3 regions of the Stenotrophomonas sp. ZAC14D1_NAIMI4_1 genome follow, and region 2 is predicted to be linked to each of the others. Evidence: predicted binding sites of a transcription regulator. Region 2 holds the regulator's gene; each other region holds the start of a gene.
What was found. Region 2 encodes FliA, which starts transcription of late flagellar genes. Its sites were predicted from a motif close to TAAAGTTTNNCNNNCNNNGGCCGATAA; they were not measured.
Positions count from the first base shown of each region.

Region 1: the regulator FliA is predicted to act here: its motif matches at 2,838-2,864, upstream of C1927_RS13040 (methyl-accepting chemotaxis protein).
Region 3: the regulator FliA is predicted to act here: its motif matches at 1,924-1,950, upstream of C1927_RS12835 (methyl-accepting chemotaxis protein).

Region 1 is NZ_CP026001.1:2,807,710-2,812,204, forward strand. Features, by position in the region: gene C1927_RS13015 (MFS transporter) at 1-1,099, shown strand, start outside; gene C1927_RS13020 (hypothetical protein) at 1,243-1,491, shown strand; gene C1927_RS13025 (hypothetical protein) at 1,488-1,676, shown strand; gene C1927_RS13030 (SOS response-associated peptidase family protein) at 1,692-2,435, shown strand; gene C1927_RS13035 (hypothetical protein) at 2,584-2,799, shown strand; gene C1927_RS13040 (methyl-accepting chemotaxis protein) at 2,945-4,495, shown strand, end outside.
Region 2 is NZ_CP026001.1:2,272,548-2,277,042, forward strand. Features, by position in the region: gene C1927_RS10525 (chemotaxis protein CheA) at 1-929, opposite strand, end outside; gene C1927_RS10530 (protein phosphatase CheZ) at 932-1,537, opposite strand; gene cheY (chemotaxis response regulator CheY) at 1,537-1,929, opposite strand; gene C1927_RS10540 (RNA polymerase sigma factor FliA) at 1,987-2,730, opposite strand; gene C1927_RS10545 (MinD/ParA family protein) at 2,727-3,614, opposite strand; gene flhF (flagellar biosynthesis protein FlhF) at 3,601-4,495, opposite strand, start outside.
Region 3 is NZ_CP026001.1:2,769,162-2,773,656, reverse strand. Features, by position in the region: gene C1927_RS12850 (DUF5694 domain-containing protein) at 1-1,031, opposite strand, end outside; gene C1927_RS12845 (hypothetical protein) at 1,198-1,473, shown strand; gene C1927_RS12840 (GNAT family N-acetyltransferase) at 1,489-1,899, shown strand; gene C1927_RS12835 (methyl-accepting chemotaxis protein) at 2,173-4,011, shown strand; tRNA gene C1927_RS12830 (tRNA-Leu) at 4,076-4,161, opposite strand; gene C1927_RS12825 (response regulator) at 4,300-4,495, shown strand, end outside.

The DNA of each region.
Region 1 (4,495 bases), 540 kb from region 2:
CGAATTCGCCAGCATGGGCCTGATGCTGGAAATCAGCCGCGGCCTGTCGATCAGCGAAACCCAGGTCGGCCACCTGATCAGCGCCTACGCCATCGGCGTGGTGGTCGGTGCGCCGATCCTCGCGTTCATCGGCGCCTCGTTCCCGCGCCGCAAGCTGCTGCTGGCCCTGATGGGCTTCTACGCGGTGGGCAACCTGGCCAGCGCCCTGGCCCCCAACTACAGCACCATGCTGATCGCGCGCTTCGTCGCCGGCCTGCCGCATGGCGCCTACTTCGGCGTGGCGATGCTGGTGGCCGCAGCCATCAGCCCGGCCGGCCAGCGTGGCCAGGCGATGTCGCGGGTGCTGCTGGGCCTGTCGATCGCGATCCTGATCGGCAACCCGCTGACCACCTGGCTGGGCCAGCAGTTGAGCTGGCGCACCGCCTTCGCCCTGGTCAGCGTGCTGGCCATCGCCACCGTGGTGATGATCGCCCGCTTCCTGCTGCCCGACCCGGACGAGGTGCGTACCTCGCCGATGCGTGAGCTGCGCGCGTTCAACACCACCCAGGTCTGGCTGGCGCTGGCCATCGGCGCGGTCGGCTTTGCGGGCATGTTCTGCGTGTTCACCTACCTCGCACCGACCCTGGTGCAGGTGACCGGCGTGGCCGAGTCGTGGATGCCGCTGGCGGTGGGTGTGTTCGGCATCGGCGCGATCATCGGCAACATCGCCGGCGGCTGGCTGGTGGACAAGTTCCACTTCAAGGCCGCGGCCGTGGTGCTGGTGTGGTCCATCGTGATGCTGCTGCTGTACCCGCTGGCCGCACAATCGGTGTGGACCATCGGCCCGATGATCATCACCGTGGGCACCATGGGCGCGCTGGCAGCCGTGCTGCAGACCCGTCTGATGGATGTGGCCGGCGAGGCGCAGACGCTGGCCGCCGCCTCCAACCACGCCGCCTTCAATACCGCCAATGCGCTGGGCCCGTGGCTGGGCGGCATGGCCATCAGCGCCGGCTTCAGCCCGGCCACCACCGGCTATGTCGGTGCCGCCACCGCCATCGGCGGCCTGCTGCTGTGGGGCGTGTCGATGCTGGTGGACCGCCGCCGCAAGGCGGCCTGAGCCCCCGGACCGCAGCCCTTGCCGCTGGCAGGGGCTGCGCCTGCCGGAGGCCGCGTTGACCTCGCCGCCGCATCGGGCTGACGGTGCCGTCACAGGGGAAAGTGTGACGATGAATGCACCTTCTTCCTGGCAGCCCCTTTCCCATGTCGGACACCGGTCACTTCGCCATTCGCGCCTTCGAGGCCGTCTTCAACATGGCCGGTGGCGTCGAACGCATTACCGCGCTGACGGTGACCTGCAAGCACTGCGATGCCACGACATCGTCTACCGAAGGCAACCTGCTGCATCTTCCCGGTGGCACCCTGTTCCGTTGCGATGACTGCGGCTGCCACCAGGCGGTGAGCAATGCGCGCGTGGCCGACTGGCAACTGCCGCGGGTACTGGGTGTATGAACATGGACGCGCCCCTGACGGCCGGACAGCTGCAGATCCTGCGCGCGATCGCCGATGCGCAACCGGTGAAGGGCGACGACGCCACCTGGGCGGTCACAGCCGGGCTTGCGGTGCAGGCCGAAGACGGTGACATCGACCTGACCCCGCACGGCCGCGACGTACTGCAGGCGCACGCGCCGCACTGACGCGGCGGGGCGGGCATGCGGCGCTTCGTGCAGGCCTTCGTCGACGCGGAAAGCTTTCCCGCTGACCTGCCCGGCGAAGTATCTGCCGCGTTGGCCGGTGCCGATACGCGCTACAACATCGGCAAGGACGGCCACGCATGGGTCTGGGCCGCCGGGGCATCCGATGCAGCCGCGGGCACCGTCGTTGCGGACATGCAGTGGGGCCTGGTGCCGCGCTGGTCGAAGCAGCCGTCCACGCCCTACACCACGGTTACCGCGCGGCTGGAACGCGCGCCACGCAGCCGCATCTTCGCCGATGCCTGGAACAAGCGCCGCTGCATCGTGCCGATGACCGGCTACTTCAAATGGGACCGGCAGCGACGGCCGCCCTGGCCGATGTTCGTCCAGCGCCAGGATGGCGTAGCGCTGCTGGCGGCGGGGCTGTGGGAGCACTGGCAGGATGACGCGGGCCAGCAGCGCGATACGTTTTCGATCCTGACCGATGGCAACCCTGCCATCCCTGCCCCGTTGTCGCCCGATGGCCCGGTGTTCCTCGAGCCCGCCGCGGCTGCGGCCTGGCTCGGCGGCACCCTGGCTACGCCGGCACAACTGCGGCGGCGCGCCCATACCGCTGCACTGGAAGCCACGTACGTCGGCCTCGGCATCCGCGACCCGCGTCGCGATGACTACACGCTGCTCGAACCCGTCGACCCGGATGGGCTGCAGGCCGATGACGTGCCGGCCGACTGGGATGGGGACGCGCTGGACGACGACACGTGAGCGAGGGGGAGCTGTCTGGCTGCAAAGGCATCCAGCCCCTTCGCTGAACCGCAAAAAACACATGGCGTGGATGTGGCTTCCTGCACAGTGCAGGCCATGCATCACCGCCCTGCCCCCCCGCCATGATGCCGTTGCCTTGCAGGCCGGAATGCTGGGCAGCGTGCTGGGCGTGGGCCTGTTCAAGGCACTGGCGCTGTCGGGCGTGGTGTCCGGCTCGTTGATGGGTATGGGGCTGTGGCTGCTGGCGTGCGTGCTGCTCGGCGCCTGGGCGCTGGCCGCTGGATTGGCCTGCCTGGCCCTCAGCCGGCGGGTTTTCGTGCTGATGCTCGCCCTGTCGGCCGTGTTCGTACTCTGCATCGCCTGACCTGCAGGCACCTCCGAAAAAAATCCTGTCCCCGGCGCTAAAGCTTCAGCCTGCGCCGCCGCTATCGTTGTACTGCTTGCCGGGACTCTTTCCTGTGCAGACACGCCCGGCAGTCGGGCCTACAACGACTACCGGATTTCACAAAATGAACACGCTGCGCCGCTTCAAGGTTGGCACCCGCCTCACTGCGGGCTTTTCCATCCTGCTTCTCCTGATCGCCACCATTCTTGCGATCGCCCTGCACAGCAATCACCAGCAGCGGCAACAGTTCGACAACGCCGTGAACGTCCGCGTCACCCGCATGGGCGAGCTGTACGACATGCTCATCATCAACAAGGAACTGCTGCTCCTGCGCCGCGACATGCTGATCAAGCGCGGCCAGGGCCTGGGCGAAGACATTGCCAGGGCGCATGCGATGTCGGAGCGCTACGACCAGATCTGGACCCACTTCACCGAGCGCCCGGCCACCAGCCCGCTGGCCGAAACGATGCGCGCCAAGGTTGCCCAGAAGCAGCAGGCCACCGTTGCACTCAACCGCGACCTCGATGCGGCGATGCTGGCCGGCGATTTCGATGCGGCCAGCACGCAGCTGCTGACCCGTGCCGGCCCGGCTGCCGCCGATTGGAACGCCGCGCTGGCCGAGTTCGCCGAACTTCAGCAGACCCTGGTCGACGAAGCCGCCAAGGAGATGCAGGCACTGGCCGCACGCACGACCGCGCTGCTCAGCCTGTTCGGCATGCTCAGCCTGGGCCTGGGCATCGTCGCCGCATGGCTGATCTCGCGCAGCCTGACCCGCCCACTGGCGCAGGTGCAGGCGTCGATCAGTGCGGTGACCCGCGGCGATCTCAGCATCCGCCACCAGGACGACAGCCCCGACGAAGTGGGCCAGATGCTGCGCGCCACCGACGGCATGGTCGGCCTGCTGCAGCGCTTCTCGCAGCAGACCCAGCTGATGATCGGCAAGCATGCCGCCGAGGACATCAGCCACCGCATGCCGGTGGATTTCCCCGGCGTCTACGGCGAGCTGGCGCAGGGCATGAACACCATGGTCTTCGAGCACCTGGACGCGATCGTCGACGCCATCGAGGTACTGAACCAGTATGCCCAGGGCGACCTCAGCCGCGACGCACGGCGCCTGCCGGGCAGCCGCGCGATGCTGCACGAATCGATGGATGCCGCCAAGGCCAGCCTGCACGCGATCAACCAGGACATCCAGCGCCTGGCATCGGCCGCCGCAGCCGGTGACTTCAGCGCGCGTGGTGATGCCACCGCCTACCGCCACGATTTCCGCCGCATGATCGAAGACCTCAACCGTCTGATGGCCACCGCTGACGGCAGCCTCGGTGCGTTGTCGAAAGTGCTGGGTGCGATGGCCGAGGGCGACCTGACCCGCCGCATCGACGGCGATTTCCAGGGCGTGTTTGCCGCCATGCAGCGCGACACCAACCGCACGGCGGAAAACCTCGCCGGCATCATCCGCCGCATCCAGCAGGCCTCCGGTTCGATCGCCAGCGCGTCCGATGAGATTGCCGCAGGCAACGCCGACCTCTCGCGGCGTACCGAAAGCCAGGCCGCGAACCTGGAGGAAACCGCTGCATCGATGGAAGAGCTGACCTCCACCGTCCGCCAGAACGCCGAGCATGCACAGCAGGCCGATGCGGCTTCGCGCAGTGCCGGCGAGGCCCTGCAGCAGACC
Region 2 (4,495 bases):
GCCACCTTCGGGAAGCGCGAGAACACCTTGCCCACCGGCTGCATGCGGGTGCGCATGACCGCCGACTGCAGGCGGGCGGTGGCGATGTCCAGCGTCGACACCGCCCGATCCAGCTCTTCGTCGCGCAGGCGGGTGCGCAGGGTCTTCAGCCGGTTCCGTGACAGCACCAGTTCGCCGATCAGGTTGACGATCGCATCCAGGCGCTTGGTGTCCACGCGCACGGTGTGTTCGGCTTCGGCCACCGGCTTGTTCGCGGCCGGCTTGGCGGCCGCGCGCGGGGCGGGTGCCGGGGCCGGTGCGGCGGCCACCGGTGCGGCGGCCACGGGCTTGGCGCCCGGGACGGCGCCACCATGCAGCTGGTCGAGCAGGGCTTCGAACTCGTCTTCGCTGATCAGGCCATCATCGGCCTTCTTCGGCGGCGCGACGGCAGTCGGTGCGCTGCTGCCATGCAGCTGGTCGAGCAGGGCCTCGAACTCATCGTCGGTGATCAGGTCGCTGCCGGCAGCGGCCGGGGTGGCGGCTGCGGCGGCGCTCGATGCGGGGCTCGCTCCGCCATGCACGTCGAACTGGGCGATCAGTTCCGGCGGGGCGTAGCCGGGTTCAGTGCCGGCGGACACCGCATCGAGCATCGACTGCAGGTAATCCAGCGACTGCTGGGCGGCATCGAAGTGATGGGCCTGCAGCACGGCCTGGCCGGCACGCGCCGCGCCCAGCGCTTCTTCGGCGGCATGGCACAGCTCGACCATGGCGGTGATGCCGAGGAAGCCGGCGCCGCCCTTCAGCGTGTGGTAGCCGCGGAAGACCGCATTGAGCTGGTCGTTGTCCTGGGGTGCCTGTTCCAGCGACACCAGCTGTTCGCCCAGGCGATCCAGGATTTCCTGCGCCTCGATGATGAAATCGGCAGTGATGTCGTCGGCAACAGCGCTCATGCTTACAGCCCCAGGTCCGACAGCAGGTCGTCGGCGTCGTTCTGCGAGACCGCGTGGCGGTCCAGTCCCTTCAGTGCCGGCCCGGCCAGTTCAGGGTCGGTGCGATGCTGTTCCGGCGGCAGGCCGAGCGCGCCAAAGCCTTCGTGCACGCGGCGGACGATGCCGACCACGCGACGGATGATCTGCCCGGTCAGGTCCTGGTAGCTCTGGGTCAGGGCGATCTCGGTCAGGTTGTGGCGGATGCGTTCCAGCTGCGCGTCCTGGCCCGGCTGCAGGCCATCGGCACGCAGCTGTTCGGTCAGGGCGCGGCATTCTTCGGCCAGGTCCAGGGTGCGGTGGGTGGCCTGTTCGGTCATCGCCACGACGTGGTCCAGGCGTGCGCAGGCATCATCCAGCTCGCCGGCCTCGTCGGGCACGGTCGGCAGCTCGCCCAGGGCCTGGCCGAGTTCGCGGGCCAGCCGCGAAAGACCGCTCATCATCGGCTGGGTGCGCGCGGCCACCAGGCTGTCGATGCGCTGGCGCCAGGCGGCCTCGTCACCGGATTCCAATGCATCCAGGGCTTCCTGCAGGCGCAGGGCAAGGGCGCTTCTGTCGACCTGTGCGTCCATCAGGCGCTCGCCGCCAGGCGTTCGAAGATCTTGCCCAGCTTTTCTTCCAGGGTCTGCGCGGTGAACGGCTTGATGATGTAGCCGTTGACGCCGCTCTGGGCCGCTTCGATGATCTGCTCGCGCTTTGCTTCGGCGGTGACCATCAGCACCGGCAGGGTCTTCAGCTTGGCATCGGCACGGATCGCCTTCAGCAGCTCGATGCCGGTCATCACCGGCATGTTCCAGTCGGTGACCACGAAATCGAACGGCTGGCTCTGCAGCATCGACAGCGCGGCATGCCCGTCCTCGGCTTCGGCGGTGTTGGTGAAGCCCAGATCGCCCAGCAGGTTCTTGACGATGCGACGCATGGTCGAGAAGTCGTCGACGATCAGGATGCGCATGTTCTTGTTCAAAGCAGAGTTCCTTTGTTGTTCACTGCGGGCGGCCGGGGGCAGCCGCCTCGCGCATGTTCATTGTTCGAGGCCGGCGTCGACCGCCTCGAACACCTTGAGCCGGCCGCGCAGGCGCAGCACGGCCTGGCCGTGGATCTGGCAGACCCGCGATTCGCTCACGCCGAGCACCGCGCCGATCTCCTTCAGGTTCAGCTCCTGCTCGTAGTACAGCGAGAGCACCAGCTGTTCGCGCTCGGGCAGGTGGCCGATGGCCTTGCCCAGCTCGCGGCCGAACTCGCCACGCTCCAGCACCTGCTGCGGGGTCGGGCCACCCTGGGCGACCGTATCCAGCTCGCCCTGGTCCTCGATGCGCGACTCCAGGCTCAGCACCTGGCCGCGCGAGGCGTCTTCCATCAGGCGCAGGTACTCGGGCAGGGGCATGTCCATCGCCGCGGCCACTTCAGTGGCGCTGGCGGCACGGCCGCTGCTCTGTTCCAGCCGGCGGATGGTGGCGGCCGCGTCGCGGGCACGGCGGTGCACCGAACGCGGCACCCAGTCGCCACGGCGGATCTCGTCGATCATCGAGCCACGGATGCGGATCGAGGCGTAGGTCTCGAACGAGGCGCCCTGGTCGGCGTCGTAGCTTCGCGAGGCTTCGATCAGGCCCATCATGCCGGCCTGGATCAGGTCGTCCACCTCGACGCTGGCCGGCAGGCGCGCCGCCAGGTGGTGGGCGATGCGCCGCACCAGGTCCGAGTGCTGGGCGATGACGTCGGTCGCGCTCGAGCGCTGGACTTCCTTGTACTGGGCTGCGCCTTTCATACGGTCACCCCACGCTGCTTGAGGATGCGTTCGAGGAAGAATTCGACGCCACCACGCGGTTCGGTCGGCGCCTGCCAGCGGGCGGTACGGCGGGCGATCTCGGTGATCGCCAGCGCGGCCGGGCTGGACGGGTAGGCCTTGACCACCGGCTGCTGGCGCTGCACCGACAGGCGCAGCCAGTCATCCTGCGGCACGCAGCCGAGGTAGTTCAGCGAGACATCGGCGAGGAACTTCTCGCAGACGCGGGTCAGCTTCTCGTACAGCACGCGGCCTTCGTTGGGGTCGCGCACCATGTTGGCCACCACCTGGATGCGATCCACGCCACGTTCGCGCGACAGCACCTTGATGAGCGCGTAGGCGTCGGTGATCGAGGCCGGCTCATCGCAGACCACCACCACGGTGTCCTGCGCGGCCTGGCAGAAGGTCAGCACGCCGTCGTTGATGCCGGCGGCGGTGTCCACCACCATGATGTCCAGCTCGCGTTCCAGCTCGGAGAACACGTTGACCAGGCCGACATGTTCGGCTGGGGCCAGTTCGGCCATGTGCCGGCGGCCCGACGCGGCCGGTACCACCAGCACGCCGTTGGGGCCCTCGATGATCACGTCTTCCAGGCTGCAGCGGCCGGCCACCAGGTCGGCCAGGGTGAACTTGGGGTTCAGGCCGAGGATGACGTCGATGTTGGCCAGGCCGAGGTCGGCGTCCAGCAGCAGGGTGCGTTTGCCCATGCCGGCCAGCGCCACGGCCAGGTTGGCCGACACGTTGGTCTTGCCCACGCCGCCCTTGCCGCCGGTCACCGCGATGGTGCGGACAGGGCCGAGCGGCTCGCTGCGGGTAGCCGACAGCGGGAAGGTATTGGTCAGCTTGGCGTACTCACGCGACGGCATGGTTCAACTCCGGGTTGCAGGGCATATCGGCCGCTCGGCGCAAATCTTCAAGGCGAAGTACGAGATTGGCTGCACTGGCCCGGTGCAGGTCCTCCGGGACGTCCTGGCCATCGGTCACCCAGGTGATCGGCAGGGCATGGTCGACGGCCACCGACAGGGCGTTGCCGAAGCGGCCGGTCTCGTCCAGCTTGCTCAGCACCAGGCCCTGCAGGTTGGCCGCGCCGAAGCGGCGGACGACCTCGTCCATGTCGCCGAAGCTGGTATTGGCCGGCAGTACCAGCAGGGTGCGCACCTGGCGGGCGGCCCGCAGCCACTGCAGCTGGGCGGCAAGGGCGCGATCACGCGGGCCCAGGCCGGCGGTATCGATCAGCACCAGCTTGTAGTCCTGCAGGCGCTCCAGCAGCTGGTCCAGGTCGGTGCCGCTGTTGGCTTCGTGCACCGCGATGCCGAGCTGGCGGCCGTAGCCGTACAGCTGCTCGCGGGCGCCGACGCGCAGGGTGTCGGTGGTCACCAGGGCCACGTCGCGCGGGGCGTGCTTCTCGGCGAAGCGCGAGGCCAGCTTGGCGATGGTGGTGGTCTTGCCGGCGCCGGTCGGGCCGACCAGGGCGATCACGCCGCCTTCTTCCAGCGGGTCGACCGGGGCGATCGGCAGCTTGCGCGAGATCAGCCCCAGCATCAGGCCGCGGCCGCGGTGGGCCTCGGTCTCCAGCGGGATCTGTATGGCCACGTCGCGGGCGAGGCCGGCATCGAAGCCGTACTCGTCCATCAGGTCCAGCGCGGTGGCGCGCACCGCACTGCCACGCAGGCGCTCGTCGGTGAAGCGGTTCATCTCACGCTCGATGACCTGGCGCATGCCGGCCACTTCCTGGCGAAGCTGGCGG
Region 3 (4,495 bases), 500 kb from region 2:
GCCTCGTAGTACCACTTGTGTGACGAACCCACGATGGCCAGCATGCGCGTGCCCGGGTGTTGGCCGAGCACGTCGCGGATGTTGGCGACCATGCGCAGGTTGCGGGTTTCCCAGTAGCCCACGTAGTTGCGGCCGAAGCCCTCCGGCGACGGTTCGACCAGGGCAGCGCCGAAGTCGCTGTCGTAGACGTTCTGCGCGGTCTGCGGGGAATTCTCGTGGCGGTAGAGGGCCAGCACGCCGCCTGGCTGGGCCACGTTGTCATCGAAGGGAGCAGAGGCCGCGCGGCGGGCTTTGCTGGCGGGGTTGTCCCACGCGCCGCGGATGGCCTTTGCATAGGCCTTCTGCAGTTCCTTCGGGGTTTCCGTATCGGCAGTGTGGTCATCCACCGACCACAGGCGTTCCAGCGCCAGCCGTGCGGCCAGCTCGGCGGCGACCAGGTTCACCTCGTCCTTGCGCAGCACGCGTGCATCCAGGAAGGCGACCAGTTCCGGGGTCAGGCTGTCGGCCGCGCGGCGTTCGCTGCTGGGCAGGCGCAGCCATTGCACGATGGCCGAACCGCGTTCGCCGGCGGCCAAGGCCACCGCCGCCAGCCGGCGCCGCTGGGCCGGCGTGGCGTCCTTCGGCCATGTCGCCAGCAGCCGCTCCATTTCGGCATTGGCTTGCGGTACATCCAGCCCGGTTGCGGCCTGTGCCGGTGCGGTGTCGACGCAGTAGGTGCTCACGCTGTCGGCGTAGCGGGTCGGGCTGCGGCGCATGAAATCGCATTGCAGGCCCGATACGTTCTCCACTGCGATGGCCGTGGGCTGCCATGCCTGCAGGCGCGACAGCAGCGGCTCCAGCATCGCCGGCTGGAACGAATCGGGCAGGGCGGAGAGATGCGGGCTGCCCAGAACCAGGACGTCATTCACGCGGCCGGCAGGCGGTCCCTTGTGCTCGCCCGGATGGAAGGCGGGGCGATAGGGCGCATCAGCGGCGCCGGCGGCGGCACTGCACAGGCTCAACAACAAGACACACGCGCGACGTTTGAACATGGGCTTCTCCCTGCAATGGATGCATCCGTGATGCAGGTGATGCTGCACGCAGCGACGCGCGATGTAATGGGTCGTTGGTCATTGCAACCTTCCCGGCGCAGCGCGCATCGCTGTAACGGCGGTGGTGGTCCACAATGGCTGCTGCATCCTGCAAACGAACACCGACATGGACGCTGCACTCCCCATTGTGACGATCGCCGCACTGCTCGGTGCCATCATTGGCTTCGTCGGGCCGCTCGGCTGGCGCTGGCAGCTGCTGCGGCTGTCGCCGGCGCTGCTGCTGCCGGTGGCACTGCATGTCCTGCAGCACACGTCGTGGATCTTCGGTGGCGGCGGTGGCTGGGTGACGGCAGCGCTGCTTGTGTGGGTGGGCAGTCTCGGCTACCTGCCGGCCGTGCTGGCCATTGCCGTGCTGCGCTGGATGATGTGGCGTCAACGCTGACCGCGGAGGAACACGATGCTGGTAAGAGTAGGCAATCTGGACGAAGCCCTGCAGGTGCTGCAGGGCGTGGGCGAGCTGGGCCAGGGGCGCACCCATGCCACCTACGCGCAACGCCTGGCCGGGCGCCGCCACCTGGTGCTGGTGGCCGAGCAGGGCGGTGAGCTGGTCGGCTTCAAGGTGGGTTACGCGCTCGATCGCAGGCGTTTCTACAGCTGGGTTGGCGGCATCCATCCGGCCCATCGCCGCCAGGGCATCGCCCAGGCGCTGCTGGAAACCCAGCAGCGCTGGGCAGCCGCGCAGGGTTACGGCTGCATCGAAGTGAAGACCTCGCAGGCCTTCCCGCAGATGGTGGCCCTGCTGGAGCGCAATGGCTACGAGGCCCAGGGCGAGGCCGGGGGCAAGCTGCTGTACCGCCGGGCGTTGTGAAGGCGCGGGTCGTGCAGATCGCCCTAAAGGTGGCGTCCGGCCCGCCGATAACCTGACTGGATCCCGCTCCTGCCTTTCGCTGCTGGACTCCAGGCTGCCCCCGACGGGTGGCCCGCGCTGTGTGTACCGCCTTCCGCAGTCCGCAGTCCAGCTTTACGCGCAAGACGAACAAGGACGCTTCCCCCCCCGCGCGTCTGCAAGTCCAGGCAATTGATGGCCCCGCCGGGCATCCGCCCGCCGGATTGCATTCTATTGGACTCCGAGGAACCCAAGATGCTGATGCCAGGCTTCACGGCGGGTGAGCAGACGCCGGCCGATTCCCATTCCCGTTACTCACCCTGGCGCCTGCTGCTGGGCGCGCTGGGTGCGCAGCGCACCACCACTGATGTGCCCGCGCAGGACCGCCGACAGGATGAGCTTGCCGCGCAGGTGGCTGCCCTGCACCGCGTGCAGGCGGTCATCGAGTTCGCCCTGGATGGCACCATCCTGCAGGCCAACGACAACTTCCTGCAGGCGGTGGGCTACCGCCTTGATGAGATCCAGGGCCAGCACCACGCCCTGTTCGTCGACCCCGAACACGCCCGCAGCGCCGAGTACCGCGAGTTCTGGGCGCGGCTGGCGCGCGGCGAGTTCGATGCCGGCCAGTACCGGCGCATCGGCAAGGGCGGGCGCGAGATATGGATCCAGGCTTCGTACAATCCGGTGCTGGATCGCCAAGGGCGGCCGTACAAGGTGGTGAAGTTCGCCACGGACATCACCGCGCAGAAATTGCAGGCCGCCGATTCGGCAGGCCAGTTGGCGGCCATCGACAAGTCACAGGCGGTCATCGAGTTCAGCCTGGACGGTCGCATCCTGTCCGCCAATGCCAACTTCCTCGCTGCCACCGGCTACACGCTGGAGGAAGTGCGCGGCCGGCACCATTCCCTGTTCGTCGAACCCGACCAGCGCGAGAGCGCCGAATACCGCCAGTTCTGGGAAAAACTGGGCCGGGGCGAGTATGACGCGGGCCAGTACCGGCGGCTGGGCAAGGACGGGCGCGAGGTGTGGATCCAGGCGTCCTACAATCCCATCCTCGATATGAACGGTCGCCCGTTCAAGGTCGTGAAGTACGCCACCGACATCACCGCGCAGGTGCACGAAAACCAGGCCACCCAGCGCGCCGTGGCGCAGACCCGCGAAGTGGTGGCGGCCGCAAAGCAGGGCGACCTGACCCACCACGTGGACATGACCGACAAGCGTGGCCCGATCGCCGATCTCTGCGAGGGCGTCAACGCGCTGGTGGAGGCCATGGCCGGCATCCTCGGCCAGATCAAGTTCGCCGCCGACACCATTGCGGTGGGCGCGAGCGAGATCGCGCAGGGCAACAACGATCTGTCCCAGCGCACCGAGCAGCAGGCCGCCTCGCTGGAAGAAACGGCGGTGTCGATGAAGGGCCTGGCCGAAACCGTGCAGCGCACCGCCACCCATGCACGACAGGCCAGCGAACTGGCCGGTGGCACGGCTGAAGTGGCGGCGCGCGGCGGCACCGTGGTCCATGAAGTGGTCTCGACCATGGCGGTGATCAACACGTCCTCGCGGCGCATCGTCGACATCATCGGGGTGATCGACGGCATTGCCTTCCAGACCAACATCCTGGCCTTGAATGCCGCCGTGGAAGCCGCGCGCGCGGGGCAGCATGGCCGCGGCTTCGCCGTGGTGGCCACCGAGATCCGCGAGCTGTCGCAGCGTTCGGCCAGTGCGGCCAAGGAGATCAAGCAGCTCATCGACGCATCGGTGGCCAACGTCGGCGCCGGCACCGCGCAGGTGGAAAGCGCGGGACGCACCATGGATGAGATCGTGCGCGATGTGCGCCGGGTCAGCGAACTGATGACCCAGATCAGCACGGCGGCACAGCAGCAGAGCGACGACATCCAGCAGATGAACCAGGCCGTCGACCTGATCGACCAGGGCACGCAGCAGAACGCAGCGCTGGTGGAGGAGGCTTCGGCGGCGGCGCGCAGCATGGAGGAACAGTCCGCGCAGCTGCTGCAGACCGTGGCCGGGTTCCGGGTGGATGCGGGGCAGGGCGGCGCGGGCGCGCAGCGGATGCCGATGCTGCGGGTCGTGACCTGACGCCGGGGCGGTTGTGCCTGCAGCAACGCAAAAGGCCAGGTCGATGACCTGGCCTTTTGTTCGATGGTGCCGGTGAAAGGACTCGAACCTTCATGGGGTCACCCCCGGCTGATTTTGAGTCAGCTGCGTATACCATTCCGCCACACCGGCAGCAGCGGGCTAGTGTAACCGAGCCCGGAGGACCTTCATAGAGGCGCCTCCGTACAGGGCCGGAAGCCCGTTGATTTGTCGGTAATGGCTGGGCGATGGCTATACTGGATCCGGTTGACAGGCGCCGGAGGGAGGCCCATGACTGCGTTGCAAGGCCTGCGGGTGCTGGTGGTCGAGAACGATGAGATGAGTGCCGCCCTGCTGCAGATGCAGCTGGTGCAGGCGGGCGCCGTGGTGGTCGGTCTGGCCGAGACGGTTGCCGAGTCGTTGCGCCTGCTGCAGGACACCTCGCCGGACGTGGCTCTGCTGGATTACCGCCTGGCCCGCAACGAGA